Regions from separate parts of the Isachenkonia alkalipeptolytica genome, predicted to be linked through region 1. Evidence: riboswitches for the same ligand, from Rfam matches in the RefSeq annotation. Region 1 holds a riboswitch; the other holds the start of a gene.
What was found. A riboswitch is a leader RNA that binds a small molecule or an ion and turns the genes downstream of it on or off. The one in region 1 is predicted to bind magnesium.
Positions count from the first base shown of each region.

Region 2: it holds a riboswitch for magnesium, as region 1 does, so the genes downstream of both, mgtE (magnesium transporter) here and mgtE (magnesium transporter) in region 1, are expected to answer to the same signal.

Region 1 is NZ_SUMG01000001.1:307,678-315,949, reverse strand. Features, by position in the region: gene ISALK_RS01485 (MgtC/SapB family protein) at 1-198, opposite strand, end outside; partial or broken gene mgtE (magnesium transporter) at 233-1,570, opposite strand; M-box (ykoK) riboswitch at 1,821-1,991, opposite strand; gene ISALK_RS15200 (lmo0937 family membrane protein) at 2,080-2,220, opposite strand; gene ISALK_RS14990 (hypothetical protein) at 2,380-2,520, opposite strand; gene nadC (carboxylating nicotinate-nucleotide diphosphorylase) at 2,545-3,375, opposite strand; gene ISALK_RS01465 (L-aspartate oxidase) at 3,432-5,111, opposite strand; gene nadA (quinolinate synthase NadA) at 5,125-6,057, opposite strand; gene ISALK_RS01455 (SGNH/GDSL hydrolase family protein) at 6,182-6,886, opposite strand; gene cuyB (cysteate racemase) at 7,025-7,717, opposite strand; gene ISALK_RS01445 (HD domain-containing protein) at 7,720-8,272, opposite strand, start outside.
Region 2 is NZ_SUMG01000002.1:206,403-214,674, forward strand. Features, by position in the region: gene ISALK_RS02720 (pyridoxal-phosphate dependent enzyme) at 1-606, shown strand, start outside; gene selD (selenide, water dikinase SelD) at 719-1,765, opposite strand; gene ISALK_RS02730 (selenium metabolism-associated LysR family transcriptional regulator) at 1,968-2,870, shown strand; gene mgtE (magnesium transporter) at 2,998-4,359, opposite strand; gene mgtE (magnesium transporter) at 4,401-5,762, opposite strand; M-box (ykoK) riboswitch at 5,887-6,055, opposite strand; gene ISALK_RS02745 (DegV family protein) at 6,218-7,051, shown strand; gene ISALK_RS02750 (hypothetical protein) at 7,229-7,501, shown strand; gene ISALK_RS15295 (DUF881 domain-containing protein) at 7,513-8,202, opposite strand; gene trpS (tryptophan--tRNA ligase) at 8,241-8,272, opposite strand, start outside.

The sequences.
Region 1 (8,272 bases):
CACTTGGGCTGCCATTCGAGTGGGGCTCCCTTCTCCCTCGATCATGGTGGACAGGGTAATAAACAAAAATGCTCCCAGACTCACCAGTACGTTGGTTCGAACACCAGCCATACGTTGTCGCTGCTGACGCTCAAACCCGATGGCGCCCCCCAGCAAAAATGCAAATATAATTCGTATTAAAAACTCCATTGATACCATTATTACACGTCCCTACTTCAATTTTTATCGTTTTTTACATTAAATGTCCAAGAAATTGATTAACCAGTAAAAAGTAGATTAAGAGTCCACTAATGTCTTTTATTGTTGTAATAATTGGATCGGAACCTGCCGCTTGATCCACTCCAAACTTCTGCAAAAGGAAGGGAATCATAAACCCGAGGGTTGTGGCAATGGTCATGGTGAGTCCTAAAGCTAGCCCTACGGCCAAACCCAGCCCTTCAATCGGCTGCCATGCATTGGCAATCAGTCCTGCTACTACTCCTACCAATGTACCCATGCTAGCTCCTACCAAAACCTCTTTTCCCAAATGCTTCAAGAATCGATCCGGCGTGATATGGCCTAAAATGAACCCTCTTGCAAAAATAGTGGAGGATTGGGTACCGGCATTTCCACCCATATCCATAATAACCGGAATGAATATAGCCACTGCCGCAATAGCTTCCAAGGACTCTTCAAAGGCACCGATAACTGCTCCCGCCGCAAGACCTCCAAATAATGCAATAACTAAAAATGGTAATCTGACCGCCCAAATCTGCAGAATACTACCGTCAATTAATTTTGCGCTTCGAGAAGATTCTTTTGTTTTCAAATTTGCCAATCCCGCTTTATCATAAATATCCTCAGTCATTTCCTCTTCTAATATATCCATTCCGTCATCATAGGTAATTACCCCTACTAATCGGGATTCTTTATCCACTACAGGAACTGCCATAAAATCCAGATCTTTTAGGATTCCCGCCACTTCTTCCTGATCCGTATCAGTTTGAACCTTTATGACATTTTCATTCATCAGTTCTTTGATCTTTTGATCTTCTTTTCCCATCATCACTTCTCTTAAAGAAATTACTCCTTCAAGCTTTCGTTTGTCATCAGTAACGTATAGGGTGTAAATACTCTCAATATCCTCTGCTGCATTTTGTACTTTTTTGAGAGCTTCCTGAACCGTATCCTCTTTTTTAATCTTCATATAAGAGGGATTCATTAGACGTCCCGCGGTTTCCGGCTCAAAACCCATCAACAGGGCGGTTTCTTCCTTTTTATCCTTGGGGAGGGTTTCCAAAAGACGTTTTGTAACCTTCGCCGGCATTTCGTCAAAGAGTTTTACACGATCATCGGGGGCCATTTCCTGGATTAACGCTTCCGCCCGACTATCTGTGAAAGATTCGATTAATTTTTGCTGTAAAAACTGATCCAGTTCTTCAAAAATATTCAATGCCCGTTCCTTTTCCAACAACCGAAAGATCATCACTTGGTCCTCCGATGCAAAGTCCCTTAGTAGTTCTAAAATTTCAATTTCCGATAACTCTTTTAAGGTTTCCTTTAAATCTTTGATACTTTCATTTTTGATGTGAGCCCGTACAAGAACTTTTTTTCATTAATGTTGTTCATGGTACTTCCTCCTCCAAATGCTTTTTTTCGTTTATAAGGGTTTGGTTTTTTTCCTTTCTGTTTTCGCAAAATTGTCCGTCGGGGTCCATGGGCTCACCTCCCTATTAAATCGAGAACCGATTAGTTTTAACTCCATTAAAAAAAACGACTCCGAGAAGTCGTTTTTATATCAAAGGAACATGAATAAAGCCTAACGGCTTCATTCAAACAACAAACGATTCTCCTCGTACTGGTTTCAACACTAGATGACGTAGATTCTTTATAGAATCAGTTGCCTTAAGCAGACCTTAATCCGATCGTGCCTGTTCTACCCATTGGCGTGTCTCCACATTTTTGGGCAACAACCTATGTTCATCTAGGAGTCTCTCCTAACAAGATCATTAAATTCAATTTTTATTATTTTTAACTTACAAATATATGCTATCATCATCCAAATAATTAGTCAATAGAAAAAAATCGTTCTATGACGTTTTATTTGCGTCCCGATAACCGATTAAAAATAAATACGGCTATTGCCAGGATCAAAAGTAAGTGGATCAGTCCGCCGGCAATTTCCAGTACAAAACCAGCCAACCATATAGCTAAGATAATTAAGATAATTGTATAAATCACGGTACCTCCTCCTTTTTTGTTTTCACGAAAATTTCTTAGGAAATACATACCCTGATTTTTCCCTAGGAAACTTCTTACCTATATTTCCTAAATCTATAATAGACTCAAAACAAAACATGAGGCGCCGATTTCGGCGCACCTTTCATTATTATCTTAGCTTTATACCGTTGTTTCTCCTGTATGCGGGCTTTCTTCCAGTTCCATTTCTCTTTCTGCAATAATATCTTCAATGGTCTCCTTTTTCAGCATCAACTCTTCCAATATACTTTTCGAATAATCCTCTTGCCCGGAGATGGACACGTTCCCTGCGTCAAGTTCAGAACTTTAGTTAATATTTAAACTGAAATCCATGGCCTTTACCGAATGGGTCAGAGCCCCAATGGAAATAATATCTACTCCGGTTTTTGCAATATCTTCGACTCGCTCTAAGGTTACATTTCCCGAAGCCTCCAGCACTGCACGGCCGTCTGTGAAGTCCACTGCTTCTTTCATTTCTTGTATTGTCATATTGTCAAGTAATATCATATCCGCATTTTCTTCGATTGCTTGGGTAAGCTCTGCTGAATTTTTTACTTCCACTTGAACTTTGACCGTGTGAGACAGACCCTTACGACATCCTCTAATAGCAGGCTTCACTCCCCCGGCGGCAATAATATGGTTATCCTTGATCAGAACATGGTCACTTAAACTGAAACGGTGATTGATTCCGCCTCCTAACTGCACCGCTTTTTTCTCCAAGGCTCGAAGCCCTGGGGTAGTCTTTCTCGTATCGGTGATTTGCGCTTTAGTACCTTGTATTCTTTCAACGTAGTTTTTTGTGGCACTGGCAATTCCGGAAAGTCTCTGCAAAAGGTTCAACGCGATCCGCTCACCTTTTAGAATGGAGTTTAAAGGGCCTTCTATGGTAATTACTTCCTGACCATTTTGAACAATTTCCCCTTCCTTCACCGACAAAGTTACGGTGATGCCCTCATCTAACCGGGAAAATACTTCTTTGAATACAAAACCTCCTGCAAACACACCATCCTCCTTTGCGGTTACTGTCCCTTTTCCTGATTTTCTACCCAAAACCAGTGCATCCGTGGTCAAATCTCCGTAGGGGAAGTCCTCTTCGAAAGCCCTTTCGATTAATTTCTCTAATCCGTATTCCCTCATATTTATAAACTCCTCTGCAGTAAATTATTTTCTTTTCTTTTAATCATTTTCTATTTTTAAGGGTTCTTTTCATCTTGCACTTTGTAATGGGCTCCAATATTCTCTTCTCGCTCAAGTGCCGCCTTGGTCATTACGCGGGCAACGGTTAAATGATTTTTAACTTCATGAAAATCTCTTTTTTCCTTCCCTGTCCATTTTTTGGGGGGATCTTTATCATCAAACAGTCTTAAAGCAAGCTCCTGATCCAAAAGAAATTCACTTAACAGGCGGTCTTTTTTTATAATGCCTAAAACTTTTTGTGTATCCTTCTTCAACGCTTTTCGAAAAGCCCTCAGTTCCTCATGAGACCAGCTAAACTCTCTATAACTCTTGTTTTCCAGAAAACTGTTGCAATTCAACGTAATTCTTTGGACAGACTCTTCCTGTATCGTTTCAGGAAATGCTTCGGTAATTTTATTAGCTGCTCTTCCTGCAAAAACAATGGCATCCAATAGGGAGTTACTGGCTAGGCGATTGGCTCCATGAATATCACTGCAAGCACATTCCCCCACAGCAAATATTCCCGGAATTGATGTTTCGGCATAGTCATCCACTGCAATGCCTCCCATGATATAATGACTGGCTGGCGTTACCGGCAGGGGTTCCTTTGTAATGTCATAGCCTCTTTTTAATGCTTTTCGATAAATCTTCGGAAACCGCTGCTTGATGAAGTTTTCCTCCCGATGGGATATATCCACTGTAACCATGGTCTTTGGAACTTTTTGAAGTTCCTCAAAAATTCCTCTTGCCACCACATCCCTTGGGGCTAAGTCTCCCATAGGATGTCGTTCTTTCATAAAAGCCACCCCTTCTCCATTACGAAGTGTTGCCCCTTCTCCCCGTAGGGCTTCCGTCACTAAAAAACCTGTACCTTCTTTAGCCTGAAAGTAAGTGGGGTGAAATTGATTAAATTCCATGTTTTTTATTTCGATTCCCAGAGATTTACCAAGGGCTATACCGTCACCCGTGTTGCCTTCAGGATTTGAAGTGTGCTGATACAGCCCCCCGATGCCACCAGTGGCGATCACTATGTTCGGACTGTAAAACTTTCCGACATCACCCGTCGGAAGAATTACCGATACCATGCCGCCTTTTTCTCTGTTCCCCGGGTCTTCTTTGCTTTCCCCGGCACCTTGATTCTCATCCCCTTGATTATTAGAACTATTCTGCCAGTCCGAAAAGTCCGTAAGTTGATAAGCATAGGTTTCTTCCAGTAGGGTAACCCCTTTTTTATTCCGAAGCTTCCTCTCCAGTCCGGTCATTATTTTTTTTCCGGTTTCATCTTTGCAGTGAAGGATGTTTCTCCCGGAGTGACCTCCTTCCCGGGTTGCTAGAAGATTGCCCTCCGAATCCCGATCAAATGGAACCCCCCACTCTATGAGCTTTTCAATTTGTTTCGACCCTTCCTTCACCAATATTTCTACACGTTTGGGATCGTTTACATACCCTCCCGCCTTTAGAGTATCCTGATATAAGGTTTCACCAAAAATAGGCGAAACAATCCCCCCTTGGGCCATGTTACTGGTGCTACGATCCAGGGTTTCCTTGGTGATCATCAATACCTTCAGTTTCCTCTCGATACTCAATGCGGTAAACATCCCGGCAATTCCAGTTCCGATAATAATCACATCGAAATATTCCGGAGTTATACCAAATGACTCTGGGGTTGCCGAGCTTTTTTCCATCCCTTGATTCATACGCTCCCACCTCTTATAATGATTTAGGACTGTTTATAGATACGGCCAGCATATTAGATAGAGCTTTTTCTGCTTTATTACGGGTCTGTTCCTCTAAATGGATTTCATGTTCTTCTTCCTTCAACGCCCGGTAAACATCCTTTAACCGGGTCTTTTTCATATTGCTGCAAATAAAGCTGGGAGCCAGCAGAAAAAAGTTTTTATTGGGCAGTTGTTTTTTTAAGCTCTCCACCACCCCCATTTCCGTTCCGATAATAAAGGTTTTACTATTAGAATCTTTGGCATAGTTGATAATGGCCGTTGTACTTCCGATAAAGTCCGCTTCTTCCAAGACTTCCTGCCGGCATTCCGGGTGTGCCAGGAACTTTCCTTCAGGATGCTTTCCTTTGGCCTTTATTGCGTCTTCTTTTCTTGCTCGGTGATGGGTAATGCAGTATCCCTCGTAGGGTATAACGTTATTGTTTTTCGAATGTTGTTTTACGTAGTTTCCCAGATTCTGGTCCGGAATAAAGAGGACCGGATCCGCTCCCATACTATCTACTACAGACAGTGCATTAGAAGAGGTACAGCAAATATCGCTTTTTGCTTTTACTTCTGCTGATGTATTGACATAGCAGACCACTTTGCCGTTAGGATGCTCAGATTTAAAACTTTCCAGCTTTTCTTCATCAATCATATCCGCCATGGGACACCCGGCATCCCTTACGGGAAGCAAGACTTTTTTATCGGGAGACAGCACTTTCACACTTTCCGCCATAAAATGTACCCCGCTTAAGACAATGGTTTTCGCCTTAACTTCCCTGGCTTTTCGGCTCAGTTCCAAGGAGTCTCCAATGATGTCCGCCACTTCCTTTACCTCCTCCACTTGATAGTGGTGGGCTAAGATTACGGCCCCCTTTTCTTTTTTCAATTGGTGGATTCTTTGAATCAACGTATATTTATCCATGAATTCAACCCTTTCCCGGTTTTTGGTGTCTTGTCACCTAACATGTCAAATATACCACAGCTTCCTATCAGTTTCAATCAAAAAAATGTACCAGGGGGTCGGACCCCATGGTACACTTTTGTGCCTACTTCACTTTTTCCCTGACTAATTTTGCAAGACCCTTAGCTCCTGTATCATTTAAATGGACCCCATCCACGGTGAGCACTAAATTTCGCTTTTGGGAAAGTCTCATTCTTCCCAGGCTTGTAATGCTTTTTAAACCATCGATCACCACTTGCTTCGGATCCGGATCTATAAAGTAATCTTTTTTATTCTGTAGTTTTTCCAGGGTCTTTTTCTGCCAGGCGTAAAAATCCACCAAGAGAAGACCCTCCTTCTCAGCGATGGCCTTAATAATATTGTTGAATTTCTCCGTTTTTTTGTTTCTTTCGTGGCTCAAATTCTCTCCTACTACAGGAATATTGATCAATACTGCCTCTTTTTCATGCTCTTTCAGTAAATCTACGATTTCTTGGTAACTCTTTTGAAACTGGATTTCCGTTCGGCTAGGTCTTGCCCCTTCTTTTTTTACCTTGTCAATTTTTCTAAGCCTGTTTTTCCATTTCGGTGAAGACTTTTCCAGATAGGGGAGCAAAATATCGTTTGTACCTATTTGAATAATGTATTTTTCATGTTTGCCGTGTTTAATGCTGTGTGAGAGTCTGGGATATAGACCTTCAACGGTCTCCCCTCCAGTCCCCTGATTTTGGTACTTTCCCTTTTCCAGGTATTTTAAATAGGATACCCCGGGGGTACCCTTGGTAATGCTGTCGCCAAAACATTGAATCATAATATGCCTCCTTGTACTTCATTTTCTTTTATTGTACACCAGAGGGAAATTACTGTCTATAAAAGACCTAAAAGGAAAAAGTGTACCATAGGGTCCGACCCCATGGTACACTTTTTCCTTTTATTCATTTATTCTGTCTTACTGCTTTGCCTTTTTCACCAGTTCCGCGGCCAGAAGATCCAAGGTATTGATGAACTCTATATTAACGGGAAACTTAAACATGCTGTGAAGGTAGGATAGCTCGGTGCAACCAAGAATCACCGCCTCAAAGCCCTCCTCTTCCATCCGGTAAAGCAGTTCCTGGTACTCCTCTAAATCAATTGGTCGTTTTCCGGATTTGATCTGTCCGTAAATCATTTTCATAATGACTTCCTGATCCTTTGGCTTCGGGGACAATACTTGGATACCTTTATTTCTTAAAGAAAAATCATAAATCCCGGTTTCGATGGTTCCCGCCGTGGCAAAAAGCACGATCTTCTTACGGCTATCGTTATTCAATATCCGCCGGTATGTTAGCTCCACCATATTAACATAATCCCCCTCCACCTCTTCAGTGAGGCGATCAAAGTAATGATGAGCGGTATTGCAGGGCATCCCTATTATATCAGCGCCCCCTTCCCGAAGAACTTTTGCCGACTGGATCAAATAAGGCAGAGGGTCTTCCCCTTGATGCAGGATAGCCCGGGTTCGGTCAGGGACCCTCGTGTTGGAGTAAATAAGGGTTGGGATGTGTTCCTGATCCGACTTTGCATCGGTGTGATCGATGATCAACCGATACAGTAACAGAGTCGCCTCAGGACCCATGCCTCCTAGTATTCCAATAGTTTTCATAACTATTCTCCCTTCCTGTGAAAAATGCGCTGAACAGTTTCTTTAAACTCTTGGTACATTGCATAGGATTCCATATCTTTCAAAGATTCCACCAGACTGTCATAATACCATTGCTGATCTGTAAAACCTGCATTAAAACGGTCCCACAGTTGATCCCCTATTTTTTCATAAGACCGAAGCATACTTCTTGCATTACTCAGTTTATCCGCACAGACAATCAACTTTACATCGGTGTTTAAGCTTTTTATTGCTTCGATGGTATGAGCCTTGCGCTTATCCCAGGGTCTTTCACTCCTACCCTCAAGTTCTTCTGAGGCCAGGAGCACTAGTTCCTTTACCCGGGAAGTAAACCACTTTTCAAGATCCGACACCTGTAAGTTGCCATCCTCCAAGGTATCGTGAAGAATCCCCGCAGCGAGAATTTCCTGATCCTCTACCCCGTTACGTTGAAGGATCATAGCGATTTCAAAGGGATGGACAATGTAGGGGATATCCGTGGATTTTCGTTTCTGATACTCATGGGTTTTTGCAGCAATTTCAATGGCTTTCACCAGT
Region 2 (8,272 bases), on a different contig from region 1:
ATCACGGGCATCACTGATGAAGAACTCTTACATTATACGGAGAAATTCCGAAAACTGGAAAACATTAAGCTGGATGTTGCCAACGGCTACGCCGTGGCAGGCTTTATGAAGGAAGCGGAAGCCGGAAACGTCAAGGAAGGGAATCATGTTATCCTTCTCAACGACGGCCGGGCGAACTTAGAAGTTCGGGAAATTAATCGATCGGAAAAATTATTATCCGATGAAAAAATCGTATCCCTGGTGGGGGAATGGTTAATGGAGTTCGGAGATCCCGCCGATGAGATACAAAACGCCCTGGATAATGCCTATGACAAAGGTTTTGTGATAGTCGCCTTCCATAACAAACAAGTGGCAGGAATCTCCATCATCGTCAATTTCGGATTTGATAAGTTTGCGACGAAATACCACCTGGCCTACATTGCCACCCGGAAAAACACCAAAGGCCGGGGCATCGCCACGGAAATCCTTCATAAGGCGATTCAATTAACCGAAGGGAACCTTTCCCTCCATGTGGAGAATTACAACAAGCGGGCCATCAAACTCTACGAGAAAATGGGCTTTGAAAACTGCTACAGCCGTATGATTTACACGGCGTCGGAGGAGTAAGTGATTCCCCAAAGCATTCAGCCCTTGCCATCAAAAAATAAAATGAACGCCGGGAAGGACCTAGGTCCTTCCCGGCGTTCATTTTATTGACTGAAATCCTTTCTCTTCTTTACTAATAAATATAGATCGCTTTTTCTTTTTTCTCCACAACCCTTCCCACTTCCGAAAAGGCGGTTTTTCCCATGGTAGCCAGGGCTTTTAGAGCTTTTTCCCGATCTTCTTCGGAAATGGCAATTAACAGTCCGCCGCTGGTTTGAGGGTCGTACATAATATCCAGCATGGCCTCGTTTTCACTGTGGTTCTCCACAGCATTTTCCATGTATTTTCGATTGGTATACATACCACCGGGAATAATTCCCATTTTCGCCAAGTCCTCTGCCCCTTCAATCACCGGCATTTGGTCACTGTAAAACTCTACGGATACTCCGCTGCCCTCGGCTAATTCTTTTCCATGACCGATGATGCCGAATCCCGTGATATCGGTGCAGGCATGAATTTCCACGGCTTTCAGGGCTTCCACCGCATATTTGTTTAACGTGGTCATGGTATGAACCGCGTCCCGGTACTGGGTCTTCGTTGTCATTTCCGCTTTGATGGCGGTATTGAGAATCCCCAGCCCCAAGGGTTTGGTAAGAATCAGAATATCTCCGGGCTTTGCGGTGTTGTTAGCCAAAACTTTTGTAGGATGAACCATACCGCTGACGGAAAGTCCGTACTTCGGCTCCTCATCCTCCACGGAATGTCCTCCGACTAACAGAGCTCCCGATTCCTTTACTTTATCCGCTCCTCCCAACAGAATATCCTTCAACACCGAAGGGTCCAGGCAGTTGGGGAAACAAACAATATTCATGGCCACCGTGGGCGTTCCCCCCATGGCGTAAACATCACTGAGCGCATTGGCTGCAGCGATTTGTCCGTAGGTGTAGGGATCGTCCACTACGGGGGTGAAAAAATCCAGGGTTTGGATCAATGCCAGCTCGTCGTTTAACTGATACACCGCCGCGTCATCGGAGGTGTCCAGTCCCACCAGGAGTCTGGGATCCTCCACCTTCGGCAGATGCTTTAATACCTCGGCCAGAACATCCGGCCCGATTTTCCCCGCTCACCCGGAACTCTTGGTTAATTGGGTTAAACGGATTTCCTCTTTTTCCTTATTCATTTCTTTAATGTTTTCATTTTTTGACTCTTTCATTAAAACCTCACCTTCTTTCCTCTAATTCACTTGTATCATATTTCCAAGGGGTTATCAATCACGATTTCAAATAATAAAATGAAAATAAATAAGTTTCATCAATTTGCAACCTGATAAATTTTTGATTATACTTGAAAGGATAAGAACTATCCCGTTAGGAGGATTATTAATGGATATTAAACAGCTTGAAACCTTTATTGCCATTGCCAAACACAAAAGCTTTTCCAAGGCGGCGGAATCCCTATTCCTTACCCAGCCCACGGTCAGCAATCATATTGCCAATTTGGAAAAGGAACTGGATACCAATTTAATCAATCGGTCCAATCGAAAAATTTCCCTGACCCCCTCGGGGGAAATCCTCTATGATTATGCCCGGTCCATCATCAGCCTGAAAAAGGATGCCTCCCTGGAGCTCTCAAAGTTCCAGGGGAAAATGATCGGCCATATTGAAATTGCCAGCAGTACCATCCCCGAGCAGTACCTGCTACCGGAAATTCTCTACGGCTTTCACCGGGAATATCCGGAGATTACCTATAACCTGGCCCATTTCGATTCCAAGGAAGTGGTGGAAGGGATCCTGAAAGGATCCATCGACTTTGGTTTTGTGGGAGCCAAGAGCTTTCATAAACAGTTGGAATACCTGCAGCTTGTGGAGGATGAAATTTTACTGGTAACCCCCAACACCGAGCCCTTCACCTCCTGGCCGGAGGAAATAAACCTGGAAACCGCCCTGGAACACCCCTATATTTTCCGGGAGGAAGGCTCCGGTAGCCGGAAATTGGTGGAGGAAGCGTTGCAAAAACAGGATATTCAACTCACTTCCCTGCACACCGTTGCCTACATCGAAAATACGGAAGCGATTAAACAATGCGTTCGCCGGGGCCTGGGCCTATCCTTTTTATCAAAATACGCCATCACCGATGAACTCCGCTATGGTTTGTTGAAAGCCATTCGTATTAAAGAGGTGAATCTCTTCCGTCACTTTTATTTTGTATATCATAAAAACCGCACCTCTTCTCCCCTGGATCGGGAGTTTCAACAATTTATTAAAGCTCATTTCCGACTTTCCTAGGAAATGAGCTTTTTTTCGGGGGCTTTTCCGTTGGGCGCCTCAATCTCCCTAAAAATCTCGGGGGTCCTATTTTTCACGTCCATCAAGGTATTTCTCCCTTTCCTGCTAAGTTAAAGGTTTCGTAAGATCATACTAAATGTTCCATAAAATAAGTAGCGATGCTAAAGTAAATTGTCAGGCCGATCATATCATTGATGGTGGTGATAAAGGGTCCCGAAGCTACAGCAGGGTCAATGTTCAGTTTGTTCATAATCAACGGGATAATGGTACCGGATAAGGTAGCCACAAATAAAGTGATCAACAAAGACAGTCCGATTACCACCCCTAACATGGGGTTGCCTTGCCAGAATGTAGCGATGACACTGATTAACAGTCCGTTTACGATGCCGATGATGATCCCGGCTCCGGCTTCTCTTCGTATTACCGGGAATACCCCTTCCTCTTCATACTCTCCCAGGGTCAGCCCCCGTACCACGACGGCTAGGGACTGGGTTCCCGTATTCCCTGCCATATCGGCGATCATTGGAATGAACACCGCGAGTATGGCAACACTCTCTAGGGTATCCTCAAACTGATCGATGATATTTCCCGCCAACAATCCAAGAAACAACAGTAATACCAGCCAAGGAATCCGTCGTTGGGCGGATTTGAAAATACTGGTGCTGGCCTCTTTAAAATCCTGATCGCTACCGGAGAAACCACCGAGCCTGTAGATATCCTCCGAGGCTTCATCCTGGAGTACATCCACCACATCATCGATGGTGATAATTCCCATCACTTTGTTTTCCTGTACCACCGGAAGGGCGAGAAAGTCGTATTTTTCCATAATACTCGCCACTTCCTCCTGATCCATCTCCGCCGGCACGGAAACCACCCGTTCAAACATGATCTCCTCCACTTTAGTATCCGGTGGGGAAATGATCAGTTCTCGAAGGGACAGTACCCCTCGAAGATTTTTCTTTTCATCTACCACGTAAATATAGTAGGCCGTCTCCGCATCGGGTGCAATTTTACGGATTCTTTTCAGGGTATCCTCCGTAGTGAAGGTATCAGGAATGGTAATAAACTCATTGGTCATCAGTCCCCCGGCGGTATCCTCCGGATACTGCATCAGCTTCTTGATATCAATCTCTTCTTTGTCATCCATTAACTGGAATATTTCCAGTTTTTCCTCTTCCTCTAATTCCCCCAGTAAATCCACCGCATCATCGGAGGACATTTCTTCCAAAATTCCGGCGGTTCGTTGAAAGCCCAACTCCTCAATCAGCACTTTTTGATCTTCATAATCCAGTTCCTCTAGTATTTCCGCCAGTTCTTCATCGGAAAAATGACGAAACATCTCCCGTTGTTTCGGGGTCAGATCCATTAAAAACTGCGCCTTGTCATAGGAGTGCAGCTCATCAAAGAGTTCCTTCAATTTATTTTTATCCTTGGCATCCAAGGCTTCGATCAGTTCTTCCAACAAACTGTCGTATCGCTCTACGGTCATGTTGCTCCCTCCTTGTCTCCTCAATGATTGAGGGGAAGTTTTTACATTAGTTGTTCCATAAAGTAGGTGGCAATGGAAAAGTAAATCGTCAGTCCGATCAAGTCATTGACCGTGGTAATAAACGGTCCCGATGCCACGGCGGGATCGATCTTAAACTTATCCATAATCAGGGGAATCACCGTTCCCGCTAAGGTTGCAACGAATAAGGTAATCATCAAAGACATTCCGATAACAGCGCCAAGCATGGGATTTCCCTGCCAAACCATAGCAATAATGGTGATCACGATTCCATTGGCAATACCGATAAAAATCCCTACACCGGCTTCCCGGCGAATCACTTGGAAAATTCCTTTTCCTTCAAACTCTCCTAAAGTCAGTCCCCGAACCACTACGGTTAAGGACTGAGTTCCGGTGTTTCCAGCCATACCGGTCATCATGGGAATAAATACCGCCAGCACGGCTACCGCTTCTAAGGTTGCCTCAAACTGTTCAATGATCGTTCCTGCCATAATGCCCACAAATAACAATCCTGCCAGCCAGGGAATACGTTTTTTGGCGGATTGAAAAGCGCTGCTGCTGCTTTCCCGAAGCTCCGCCTCACTACCGGAGAGTCCACCCAGTCGGTATATATCTTCTGAAGTTTCTTCCTGCAGGACATCCACCACATCGTCAATGGTGATAATTCCAACGATCTTTTCTTCCTTGACCACAGGAAGAGCAAGAAAGTCATACTTTTCCATAATCTCCGCCACTTCCTCCTGGTCCATTTCCGCCGGTACGGAAACCACCCGCTCCGACATAATATCCTCTACTTTGGTATCCGGCTCCGCCACGATCAGTTCCCGAAGGGAAAGCACCCCTCGAAGATTTAAATGTACATCGGTGACGTATAAGTAATAGGCGGTTTCCGCCTTTGGTGCCAAATTGCGAAGTTTATTCAATATATCCCCGGCGGTGTAGGTATCCGGAATCGTAATAAACTCATCGGTCATCAAGCCTCCGGCACTGTCCTCTTCATATTGCATCAGTTTACGGATGTCCACTTCCTCCTGGTCATCCATTAGAGCAAAGATTTCCGCGCTTTCTTTTTCCTCTAATTCTCCCAGTAAGTCCGCCGCATCATCGCTGGACATTTCCTCTAGAATCTCTGCGGTTCTTTTAAGTCCCAACTCTTCAATTAAAATTCTTTGTTCGTCATACTCCAGTTCTTCCAGGATCTCTGCCAGATTTTCATCGGAAAAATGACGAAACATCTCCCGCTGCTCCGGTGTTAGATCCATTAAAAACTGGGCTTTGTCATAGGTATGAAGCTCATCGAATAATTCTTTGACCTTCGGCTTATCCTGTCGATCCAGGGCCTCGATCAGCTCCTCCAGCAGGTCTTGGTATTTATCTGCGCTCATTCTTCTCCCTCCTTATTCTACCCTGTATTAAAAAGGGTACCTTTGGGTGTTTTCCTCGGCAATATTAAAAAAAGACCTCTTTTCTTTCATCAGAAGAAGAAGGTCTTTAAATATCCATTTAAATGGCCTTCCTGCATTCATTGAGCTTTGACACTATATAACGTAGAGGTTCTCCCTCATCTACATTAAGCAAAACCTTAATCCGGTAGTGCCTGTTATACTCATTGGCGTGTCTCCACATTTCTGAGCAGTAGACTGTGTTCATATAGTAGCCTCACCTAACAAGGATATTCAATTTCTAAGAAAATTATAACATTCTTTATCAGGGTTTGGCAATGGAATCTCCAGGGTTTTATACCGTATATATCAATATTTCTTTGCTTTTTAGGGATTTCCTGCTATGATATACTTATACCTTAACGTAAAGGATAAACCTAAGGAACGGAGTGTTGATGATGAGCAATATTACGATAGTGACCGACAGTACCGCCTATATCCCCTCTTCCTACCTGGAAAACGAGAAAATTCACCGGGTCCCCTTATACATAAATTTCGAGGGGGAAACGAACCCTGAGGGCCTGCCAGGAGAATTTGATGACTTTTACAATCGGCTGGAAAACTCCAAAAGTTTCCCTTCCACCTCCCAACCCTCCACCGGGGATTTTATCAAAATCTTTGAGAAGATCTTCGAGAAAAATCCCGAGAGAGAAATCATTGTGCTGACTCTTTCTTCAAAGCTTAGCGGCACCTATAACAGTGCCTGTTCCGCGGCGGAAATGGTGGCGCCGGGCAAAATTTCCGTGGTTGATTCCCTCTCCGCCGTGGCAAATCTTCATCATCTCGTGAAAATTACGAAACAGTTGATTGAGGAAGAGCATACTCGGGAGGATATTGTAAAAACCATCGAAGCGCAAAAAAAACGGGCGAAAGTTTATGTCACCGTAGGCTCCTTGAGTTTCCTAAAAAAAGGCGGCCGCCTATCCGGTTCTCAAGCCGCCCTGGGATCGGTTTTAAACATCAAACCGATTATCACCTTGGAAAATGGCATCCTGTATTCCATTGATAAGGTTCGGGGAAAGAAAAAGGCCTTGAATAAAATGGTTTCTATGATCATTGAACAACCCACTCATTTGTCGATCTGTCATATCAATGCGGAGGATGAGGCGGAGGGCCTTAGGCAAAAGCTTCAGGAAAAACATCCGGAACTAACCGTGGGGATTGAAATCATCGGCCCGGTAATCGGGGCCCATTTGGGTCCGAAAGCCATCGGCTTTTGCTATCTTTATTAATAGTAACAGCAACAGTAAACAATAGATCAACTGAAAATATCAACAAAAAAACTCCTGAGGATAAGAGATCCCGAGGAGTTCTTTTACATTAATGACAGCCTGATTCCATATCTTGATTTCTCCTTTCCCCTGTAGTACATTAGTAATATCAAAATTTCTCTAAATGAGGTGACAATAATGGACCTATTAACCACCGGTCTATATTTAATATTTGAATGGGTTCGTACATTTTTGATATTTTCCCTTATGGACCGAATCCTGGTTAAGCGAAAGTTTACAGAAAGCCTGAAAACCCATGATACCTATTTATTATCCCTGGTGGTTGCCGCCTTTTTACTGGTTGCCCGGGCCCGATCCTTAAGTTTTTTCTCCTTTGTTCTCTGGTCTTTGGTTGTGGTGATTTCCTATTTACCCATCAAGTTGATTTTCCACAAATTTCTGAAGCATTAAACCTCCGGAACTTACTCCACCACTTCAAAATATCGGAAGGTCTTTTCTCCTCGGAATCCTTCAATAACCATTTCATCATGAAAATTGATTTCCGCAACTACTCCGTCTTCTTCCATCATCTCAAAAATAAAGGTGCCGTACTCCACATACTGCTTTAATTCTCCCGGGTTCCCTATGCTTTGCACCTCATAGGGAGGGGCGATGGGAGTGCTGTTTACATTGATGTGATTTCCAGCCAGGGTTATCTCTGTCCGGTCCACAATGCGATGCCCGTTAATTTCAAAGGCTTCTCCGCCGAAAACCCGAAGCTCATTGACCAGGTTGACCAAATATTTTTTGTGATCCACAATCATGGCGATATTTTCGTCATTACTGCTGCTGAGGATGATTTCAACCCCCGGCCCTCTGACGTCCGGCCTTCCCGCCAGCATTTCAAAGGTTTTGATTTCCTGTCTTAAAGTGGTGAGGGCCGGGTTCTCCGCCGGCAGATCCACCTCCAGGGTTTCCACGTCTTCCTGGACCTTATGGATCCGCTGACGAAGGTTTTCATTAATCGATGCCAATTCTTCGATCTCCTGCTCATAAACTACTTCCTCCGGGGTTACTTCTGCAGCCGAGGGATCTTCAATGGAGAATAGTAAGCCGATGGAAAGTCCCGTCAAGGTAAAAATGATCATAACAATCCATTTATATTCTTTCACAGTACTCACTCCTCCTTTTCACTCTCCCGAATCAACGGCTATCGAATCAATCCTAAACGGTCCTTTACCC